DNA from 2 places in the Planomonospora alba genome. Region 1 is predicted to be linked to the other one. Evidence: riboswitches for the same ligand, from Rfam matches in the RefSeq annotation. Region 1 holds a riboswitch; the other holds the start of a gene.

Region 1 (4,402 bases):
CGGGGCGTTGCGCAGGGGGTTGTCGGCCCGGTCGTAGGCGCCCGAGGCGACCTTGTCGATCTCGCCCCGGATCGCGATCATCGCGTCGCAGAACCGGTCGAGCTCGGCCAGGTCCTCGCTCTCGGTCGGCTCGATCATCAGCGTGCCGGCCACCGGGAAGGACATGGTCGGCGCGTGGAAGCCGTAGTCGATCAGGCGCTTGGCCACGTCGTCGACGGTGACGCCGGTCTCCTTGGTGATCTGGCGCAGGTCGACGATGCACTCGTGGGCGACCAGTCCGCCCCGGCCGGTGTAGAGGACCGGGTAGTACGGCGCCAGCCTGCGGGCGAGGTAGTTGGCCGACAGGACGGCCTGCTCGGTGGCGGCCCGCAGGCCGTCGCCGCCCATCATCCGGATGTAGGCCCAGGAGATGGGCAGGATGTTCGCCGAGCCGTACGGCGCCGCGGCGACCGGGCCGACCGCCGAGCCGTCGTGCAGCGGGTGGCCGGGCAGGTAGTCGGCCAGGTGGGCGCGGACCGCGACCGGGCCGACGCCGGGGCCGCCGCCGCCGTGCGGGATGCAGAAGGTCTTGTGCAGGTTCAGGTGGGACACGTCCGCGCCGAACTCGCCGGGCTTGGCCAGGCCGACCAGCGCGTTGAGGTTGGCGCCGTCGACGTAGACCTGGCCGCCGGCCTCGTGGACCAGCCGGCAGACCTCCGTGATGGTCTCCTCGTACACGCCGTGCGTGGACGGGTAGGTCACCATGATCGCGGCGAGCCGGTCGCGGTGCGCGTCGATCTTGGCGACCAGGTCGCCGAGGTCGACGTTGCCGTTCTCGTCGCAGGCGACCACGACGACCCTCATGCCCGCCATGACGGCGCTGGCGGCGTTGGTGCCGTGCGCCGAGGACGGGATGAGGCAGACCTCGCGCCCCTCCTCGCCCCGGGCCCGGTGGTAGGCGCGGATGGCCAGCAGTCCGGCGAACTCGCCCTGGGAGCCGGCGTTGGGCTGGATCGAGACGGCGTCGTAGCCGGTGACCTCGGCCAGCCAGCGCTCCAGCTGCCCGATCAGCTCCAGGTAGCCGCGCGCCTGGTCCTGCGGCGCGTACGGGTGGATCCCGGCGAACTCCGGCCAGGTGATCGGCTCCATCTCGGTGGTCGCGTTGAGCTTCATGGTGCAGGAGCCCAACGGGATCATCGACCGGTCGAGCGCGATGTCCTTGTCCTGGAGCCGGCGCAGGTAGCGCAGCATGGCGGTCTCGGAGCGGTGGGAGTGGAAGACCGGGTGGGTCAGGAAGTCGCCGGTGCGCGCCAGCTCGGCGGGGAGCGCGTCGTGCGCGGCGGTGTCCAGGTCGGCCAGGACCGCGGCGCCGGCACCGAAGGCGGCCAGGACCTTCTCCAGGTGGAGCGCCTCGGTCCTCTCGTCGCAGCTGACGCCCACGTGGTCGGCGTCGACCAGGCGGAGGTTGACGCCGCCCTCCCGGGCGGCGGCGACGACCTGCTCGGCGCGGCCCGGCACCCGCGCCAGCACGGTGTCGAAGAAGGCGTCGTGCACGACCTCCACCCCGCCCTGGCGCAGCCCCTCGGCCAGCACGGCGGCGTGCCGGTGGACGCGCCGGGCGATCCGGCGCAGGCCCTCGGGGCCGTGGTAGACGGCGTACATGCCCGCGATCACGGCGAGCAGCACCTGGGCGGTGCAGATGTTGCTGGTCGCCTTCTCCCGGCGGATGTGCTGCTCGCGGGTCTGCAGCGCGAGCCGGTAGGCGGGGCGGCCGTCGGCGTCCTGGGAGACGCCGACCAGGCGGCCGGGCATCTGGCGCTGCAGCCCCTCGCGGACCGACATGTAGGCCGCGTGCGGGCCGCCGAAGCCCAGCGGGACTCCGAAGCGCTGCGAGGAGCCGATCGCGATGTCCGCACCGAGCTCGCCGGGCGCGGCCAGCAGGGTGAGGGCGAGCAGGTCGGCGGCGGCCACCGTCAGGGCGCCGCGGGCCCGGGCGGCCTCGGCGACGGCGCGGAAGTCGCGGACGCGGCCGCTCGCGCCGGGGTACTGCACCAGGACGCCGAAGCACTCGGGGAGCTCGGCGGTCAGGTCGCTCTCGACCAGGTCGATACCGAGCGGCTCGGCGCGGGTGCGCAGCACGGCCTTGGTCTGCGGCAGGGCGTCGGCGTCGACCACGAACACGTCGGACTTCGCCCTGGCGGCGCGGCGGGCCAGGGTCATCGCCTCGGCCGCGGCGGTGGCCTCGTCCAGCAGGGAGGCGCCCGCGATGGGCAGGCCGGTCAGGTCGGAGACGACCGTCTGGAAGTTGAGCAGGGCCTCCAGGCGGCCCTGGGAGATCTCCGGCTGGTAGGGCGTGTACGCGGTGTACCAGCCGGGGTTCTCCAGCAGATTGCGGCGGATGACGGCGGGGGTGACCGTGTCGTGGTAGCCCAGGCCGATCATGGAGGTGAGGACGGTGTTGCGGGCGGCCAGGGCACGCAGCTCCGCGATGGCCTCGGTCTCGCTCGCCGCGGCGGGCAGGTCGAGCCGGTCCGCGGCGCGGATCGCCTCGGGTACGGCCACCGCGGTCAGGTCGGCGACGGAGTCGAATCCGACCGCCTCCAGCATGCGGGTCTGGTCGGCGCCGTCGGGGCCGATGTGGCGGGTCGCGAACGGCGGGGGGGTGAGCTCGCTGAGCGGTGACAGGTCGGTCATGGAAAGCCTCCCGAGGCGGTGGAGACCGGCGCTGGGCGCGGCGTACGGCCGGATCTCCCCCTCTGTCATCTCGACCTGAGAGCTTCACCGACCCCTGCCGGGGCGGCTTTCACCGTCGGTGAGGCGCACCTGGCGGGCGCGCCTGCTTTCCAGAGTCGCCTCGTCCGTGCGGTACAGGGTGCCTGAGAGATTCCGGGGAGGTTGCTCCTTCGGCGCCCCGATCATGTCGGGGTCTCTCCCGCACAGGGTCATCGGCGAGACCAACTTTACCCCGTGCGACGGGCCTGGCGGCGACGGGCCAGCTCATCGGCGGGGTGCCCGCCTAAAGGGCCTTCGTCGCCCTGCGCGCGCTCGCCGGGCAGCTCCGCCAGCGAGCCCTCCACCTCCTGCCAGACCCGGCCCAGCGCGATGCCGAACACCCCCTGACCGCCCTGGAGCAGGTCGATGACCTCGTCGGGCGTGGTGCACTCGTAGACGCTGGCGCCGTCGCTCATCAGGGTGATCTGGGCGAGGTCGCTGACCGTGCGGGAGCGCAGGTGGTGCACGGCGATCCGGATCTGCTGCAGGGAGACGCCCGTGTCGAGCAGTCGTTTGACGACTTTCAGCACGAGGATGTCGCGGAAGCCGTACAGTCTCTGGGAGCCCGAGCCGTGCGCGGCCCGGACGGTGGGCTCGACCAGCCCGGTGCGGGCCCAGTAGTCGAGCTGCCGGTAGGTGATGCCGGCAGCGACACAGGCCGTCGGGCCTCGGTAGCCGACGTCGGCGGGCGGGCTCACCGGTCGCCCGTCGAACAGCAGACCTTCTTCACCGGCGCGCTGGCGCGCCGACCGGCGCCGCACCGGATCATCCTGGCCGGCCGCCTTTCCTTCGCCGCTGCTGACCGCCACTGCGGACCTCCGGCTTTCTCTCATCCCGTGGCCTGATCTGGGGGTTTGTGCACGGCCACAGGTTCACTCGCACCGTAAGACTGGGATCTGCCTCAGTCAACGACCCCACTCGGCGCGTCGTGAAGCGTAAATGCACCGAAATTCCTACCCCGCACGGCCGAAGTCCTCCGGCGAGATCTGGTCAAGGAACTCCCGGAACTTCTCCACCTCGTCCTCCTGGCCCTCCTGGTCCTCCGGGATGATCACTCCGGCCTCGCGGACCACGTCCTCGCTCGCGAAGATGCGGGCGCCCGTGCGCAGCGCCAGGGCGATCGAGTCCGACGGGCGGGCGCTCACCTCGGCGCCGTTGGAGAACACCAGGTCCGCGAAGAAGATCCCCTCCCGGAGCGCCACGATGTTCACCGTGTTCAGCCGGACCCCGAGCGCGTCGAGCACGTCGCGGAACAGGTCGTGCGTGAGGGGCCGGGGCGGCGGCTCCTCCGCCTGGGCCATGGCGATCGCCGTCGCCTCCGTCATCCCGATCCAGATCGGCAGGTAGCGCTCCCCGTGTGTCTCCTTCAGCAGGACGATCGGCTGGTTGGAGGGCATCTCGACCCGGACGCCCACGACCTCCATCTGCAACACGGGCTGCTCCGTCTTTCGCTGGGTTCCAACCGTCTCATTCAACGTAACACCCGCGGGGCCGCGAGTGCCCGGTCAGGCCCTCACCTGCCCAGGACCCCACGCACACCGGAACGCAGCAGCGCCGCGTGCAATTCCAGCAACCGGCCGGATATCTCCCTGGCCGCCTCGTCGGCCCGGTCGATGGCGCCCGGCGCGCGGCGGCGCAGCAGCGGGGCCAC
Region 2 (4,402 bases), on a different contig from region 1:
GGTCGAGGCCCCTGGCGAAGCGGTGCGCGGCGGCCATCGGGCCACCGGTGTGGGAGCTGGACGGGCCGATCCCGATCTTGAAGAGGTCGAAGACGCTGATCGCCATTGATCATCGGTCCTTAGAACCGCCGTGACCGCGCGCGTCCGCAGGGCGCGCGCGGTCACGGCACGGAGAGGGGACGTGTCAGGACTCGCCGGAGGTGAGGGCGGCGTACTCCTCGGCGGAGAGCAGGTCGCCGGTGTCGCCCTCGACGCGGACGCGGAAGAGCCAGCCCTCGCCGTAGGGGTCGCTGTTGACCAGGGAGGGGTCGTCGACGACGGTCTGGTTGACCTCGACGACCTCGCCGCCGACGGGGGCGTAGATGTCGCTGACCGACTTGGTCGACTCGACCTCGCCGACCGCGTCGCCGGCGGCGACGGTGGAGCCGGCCTCGGGGACCTGCACGTAGACCACGTCGCCGAGCGCGTCGGCGGCGTAGGCGGTGATGCCCACGGTGACGGTCGGGCCGTCACCCGCCACCCACTCGTGCTCCTTGGTGTAGCGCAGGCCGTCGGGAATGCTGCTCACTTGTTCCTCCTGTAGAAAGGCAGGTCGACGATCTCGACCGGCTCACGGCTGCCCCGGATGTCCACCGCCAGACCGTCGCCCAGGGCCGAGGTGTCCACGTAGGCCATGGCGATGGGCCGGCCGAGCGTCTGGGAGGGCGCTCCGCTGGTGACCTCGCCGACGGTCGCGCCGGTGTCGGCGCGCACCACCGGGTAGCCGTGCCGGGGGACCCGGCGGCCGGTGGAGACCAGGCCGACCAGGCGGCGGGCGGGGACGTCGTCCTTGAGCGCCTCGAGGGCGGCGCGGCCGACGAAGTCGCCCGGCTTGTCGAACTTCACCACGCGGCCGAGCCCGGCGTCGAACGGGGTGCGGGTGGTCGACAGCTCGTTGCCGTACAGCGGCATGCCGGCCTCCAGTCGGAGGGTGTCGCGCGCCGACAGCCCGGCGGGGCGCAGGCCGTACGGCTCGCCGGCCTCGGTGAGCGCGGCCCACAGCGGTTCGGCGTCGTCGCAGGCGATGAAGAGCTCGAAGCCGTCCTCGCCGGTGTAGCCGGTGCGGGCGATGAGCGCCGGGCGGCCGGCGACCGTGGCGGGCAGGCCCGCGTAATACTTCAGGCCGGCGAGGTCGGCGTCGGTGAGGCGGGCGAGGATCTCCTGCGAGCGGGGGCCCTGCACGGCGATGAGCGCGTAGCGGTCGGAGCGGTCCTCGACGGCGGTGTCGAACGCCTCGGCGCGCCCGGTGAGCTCGGCGGCGACCATGGGGTAGTTGGAGGCGTTGGCGACGACCATGAACTCCTCGGGGGCGAGGCGGTAGACGATCAGGTCGTCCAGCACGCCGCCCTGCGCGTTCACGATCATCGTGTAGCGGGCGCGGCCGGGCTCCAGCGTGGACAGGTGCCCGACGAGGGCGTGGTCGAGGGCCTCGCCGGCCTGCGGCCCGGTGACGAAGATCTCCCCCATGTGGGACAGGTCGAACAGGCCCGCGGCCTGGCGGACCGCGTTGTGCTCGGCGGACTCGCTGCCGTAGCGGAGCGGCATCAGCCAGCCCGCGAAGTCGGTCAGCGTCGCGCCGAGGGACTCGTGGACGCCGCGCAGCGGCGTGGGTCGGGACATGATCGCACCTCGGACATGGGTCGGATGAGAGCATCCTCCCCCTCTGTCATGGGTGCCTGAGAGCTTCGCCCGGGTTTTAACCGGACTTTCACCTTCGGCGAGGCCGCGGAGGCCTGCTTTCCAGAGGGCACCTACCCGCACGGTCCTTTGCCTTGAGAGGTTCGCGGGGAGGGCTTGCTCCTTCAGGGGTCCTGGCCTGGCTGTCAGGACGCTCTCCCGCACGGGCTCATCGGTGTCCCGGCCAGCCTAACGGCCGCCGCCCGCCGAGCGAAATCCCCGGATCCGGGATCCGGCGGGCTCACGGGCGGACGTGGTCGACGAGCGCGCGGAACAGGGCGCACTCGTCGTCGGCCTCGGGGTGCCACTGCACGGCCAGGGCGAAGGGGTGGCCGTCCAGTTCCACGGCCTCGACGGTGCCGTCCCCGGCGTGGGCGGTCGCGCGCAGGCCGTCGCCGAGGCGGTCGGCGGCCTGGTGGTGGTAGTGGGCGACGTCGGCGCTGTGCGCGCCGAGGATCTCCGCGATCCGGCTGCCGGGCGCGAGCCGGACCGGGAGGCGGCCGTAGGCGCCGGGGGCCGGGCAGTGCCCGCGGTGGCCGACCGCCTCGGGCAGGTGCTGGTGCAGGGTGCCGCCCAGGGCGGTGTTGAGGACCTGCAGGCCCCGGCAGACGCCCAGCAGCGGCAGGCCGCCGTCGAGCGCGGCCCGGACGAGACCGAGCTCGAAGTCGTCGCGGAACGGGCGGACGTGGCTCGTGGCGGGATGGGGCGGCGCGCCGTACCGGGCGGGGTCGACGTCGCCGCCGCCGGCCACGATGAGCGCGTCCAGGCGGCCGGCGAGCGCCGCGGGGTCGCCGGCCGGGGGCAGGATCACCGGCTGGCCGCCGGCCCGGACCACGTGGTCGACGTAGCCGTACGGCAGGAGCGCGGCGGGCGTGTCCCAGACGGTGAAGCGCGCGGGCTCGACGTAGCAGGTGATGCCGATGACGGGACGGGACACCGCGACCTCCCTCGACCTCCCTCGATCTGCCCGGGCCCTCCGCGGCCTGCCGTGACGTGCCGGGCCCCTCTCCTTGCGGGCCTTCCCGGCGCCGGGGCCGCCTTCTACAGCGGGGTGACGTAGGCGCCGGAGATGCCGCCGTCGACGAGGAACTGCGAGGCGGTGACGAAGCTGGCGTCGTCGGAGGCCAGGAACGCCGCGGCCGCGGCGATCTCGGAGGCCTCGGCGAAGCGGCCGAGCGGGACGTGCACCAGGCGGCGCTGCGCCCGCTCGGGGTCGGCGGCGAACAGCTCCCGCAGCAGCGGCGTGTTCACCGGCCCGGGGCAGAGCGCGTTGACCCTGATGCCCTCGCGGGCGAACTGCACGCCGAGCTCCCGGGACATCGCCAGCACGCCGCCCTTGGAGGCGGTGTAGGAGATCTGGGAGGTCGCCGAGCCCATCACCGCGACGAACGAGGCGGTGTTGATGATCGAGCCCCTGCCCTGCCGCCGCATGTGGGGGATGACGTGCTTGCAGCACAGGTAGACGCCGGTGAGGTTGACCTCCTGCACCCGGCGCCAGGCGTCGATGCCGGTCTGGAGGATGGAGTCGTCGTCCGGCGGGGAGATGCCCGCGTTGTTGAAGGCGACGTCCACGCTCCCGTAGGTCTCGACGGCCGTGCGGTACATGCGCTCGACGTCGTCCTCGCTGGTGACGTCGGCGCGCACGAACAGGCCGCCCACCTCGGCGGCGGCCTCGGCGCCGGCGGCCTCGTCGACGTCCGCGCACACCACCTTCGCGCCCTCCTGGGCGAAGCGGCGCGCGGTGGCCAGGCCGATCCCGCTCCCGGCGCCGGTGATGACGGCCACGCGGTCCTGCAGGCGCTGCATCAATCCTCCGAAATGAAGACGTTCTTGGTCTCGGTGAACGCGTACAGGGCGTCGGGGCCGAGCTCCCGGCCGAGCCCGGACTGCTTGAACCCGCCGAACGGCGTCCAGTAGCGGACCGACGCGTGCGAGTTGACGCTGAGGTTGCCCGCCTCGACGGCCCGGGCCACCCGCAGGGCCCGCCCGACGTCGCGGGTCCAGATCGACCCGCTGAGGCCGTAGCGGGTGTCGTTGGCGATCCGCACGGCCTCCGCCTCGCCGTCGAACGGCACCACCGAGAGCACCGGCCCGAAGATCTCCTCGGTGAAGGCCGGGTCGGCGGGATCGGGGGTCAGGACCGTCGGAGGGAACCAGAAGCCGGGCCCGGACGGGCAGGTGCCCTGCAGGTAGGGGGTGCCGGTGACGAAGGAGGCGACCCGGTCGCGGTGGGCGGCGCTGATCAGCGGGCCCATCCCGGTGTCCTCGGCGCGCGGGTCGCCGACCTTGACCGCGAGCACCGCCTCCGACAGGCGGTCCATGAACTCCGCGTAGACGGAGCGCTCCACCAGCAGGCGGGAGCGGGCGCAGCAGTCCTGCCCGGCGTTGTCGAAGACCGCGTACGGGGCGGTGGCGGCGGCCCTGGCCAGGTCGGCGTCGGCGAAGACGATGTTGGCGCTCTTGCCGCCGAGCTCCAGGGTGAGCCGCTTGACCTGCCCGGCGCAGACCCGGGCGATCCGCTTTCCCGTCTCGGTCGAGCCGGTGAAGACGATCTTGGCGACGTCCGGGTGCTCGACGAGGCGGGCGCCGGCCACCCCGCCCTCCCCGGGCACCACCTGGAGCACCCCCTCGGGCAGGCCGGCCGCCAGGGCCAGCTCGGCCAGGCGCAGCGCGGTCAGCGGGGTCT

The links. A riboswitch is a leader RNA that binds a small molecule or an ion and turns the genes downstream of it on or off. The one in region 1 is predicted to bind glycine.
Region 2: another riboswitch for glycine. It lies ahead of gcvT (glycine cleavage system aminomethyltransferase GcvT); the one in region 1 lies ahead of gcvP (aminomethyl-transferring glycine dehydrogenase).

The regions. Positions count from the first base shown of each region.
Region 1 is NZ_BAAAUT010000044.1:14,496-18,897, reverse strand. Features, by position in the region: gene gcvP (aminomethyl-transferring glycine dehydrogenase) at 1-2,673, opposite strand, end outside; glycine riboswitch at 2,833-2,924, opposite strand; gene ABD823_RS24345 (MerR family transcriptional regulator) at 2,940-3,560, opposite strand; gene ABD823_RS24340 (bifunctional nuclease family protein) at 3,705-4,184, opposite strand; gene ftsR (transcriptional regulator FtsR) at 4,265-4,402, opposite strand, start outside.
Region 2 is NZ_BAAAUT010000002.1:132,649-137,050, reverse strand. Features, by position in the region: gene ABD823_RS01680 (L-serine ammonia-lyase) at 1-106, opposite strand, end outside; gene gcvH (glycine cleavage system protein GcvH) at 185-568, opposite strand; gene gcvT (glycine cleavage system aminomethyltransferase GcvT) at 565-1,659, opposite strand; glycine riboswitch at 1,693-1,789, opposite strand; glycine riboswitch at 1,790-1,888, opposite strand; gene ABD823_RS01665 (gamma-glutamyl-gamma-aminobutyrate hydrolase family protein) at 1,958-2,653, opposite strand; gene ABD823_RS01660 (3-oxoacyl-ACP reductase) at 2,758-3,522, opposite strand; gene ABD823_RS01655 (aldehyde dehydrogenase family protein) at 3,522-4,402, opposite strand, start outside.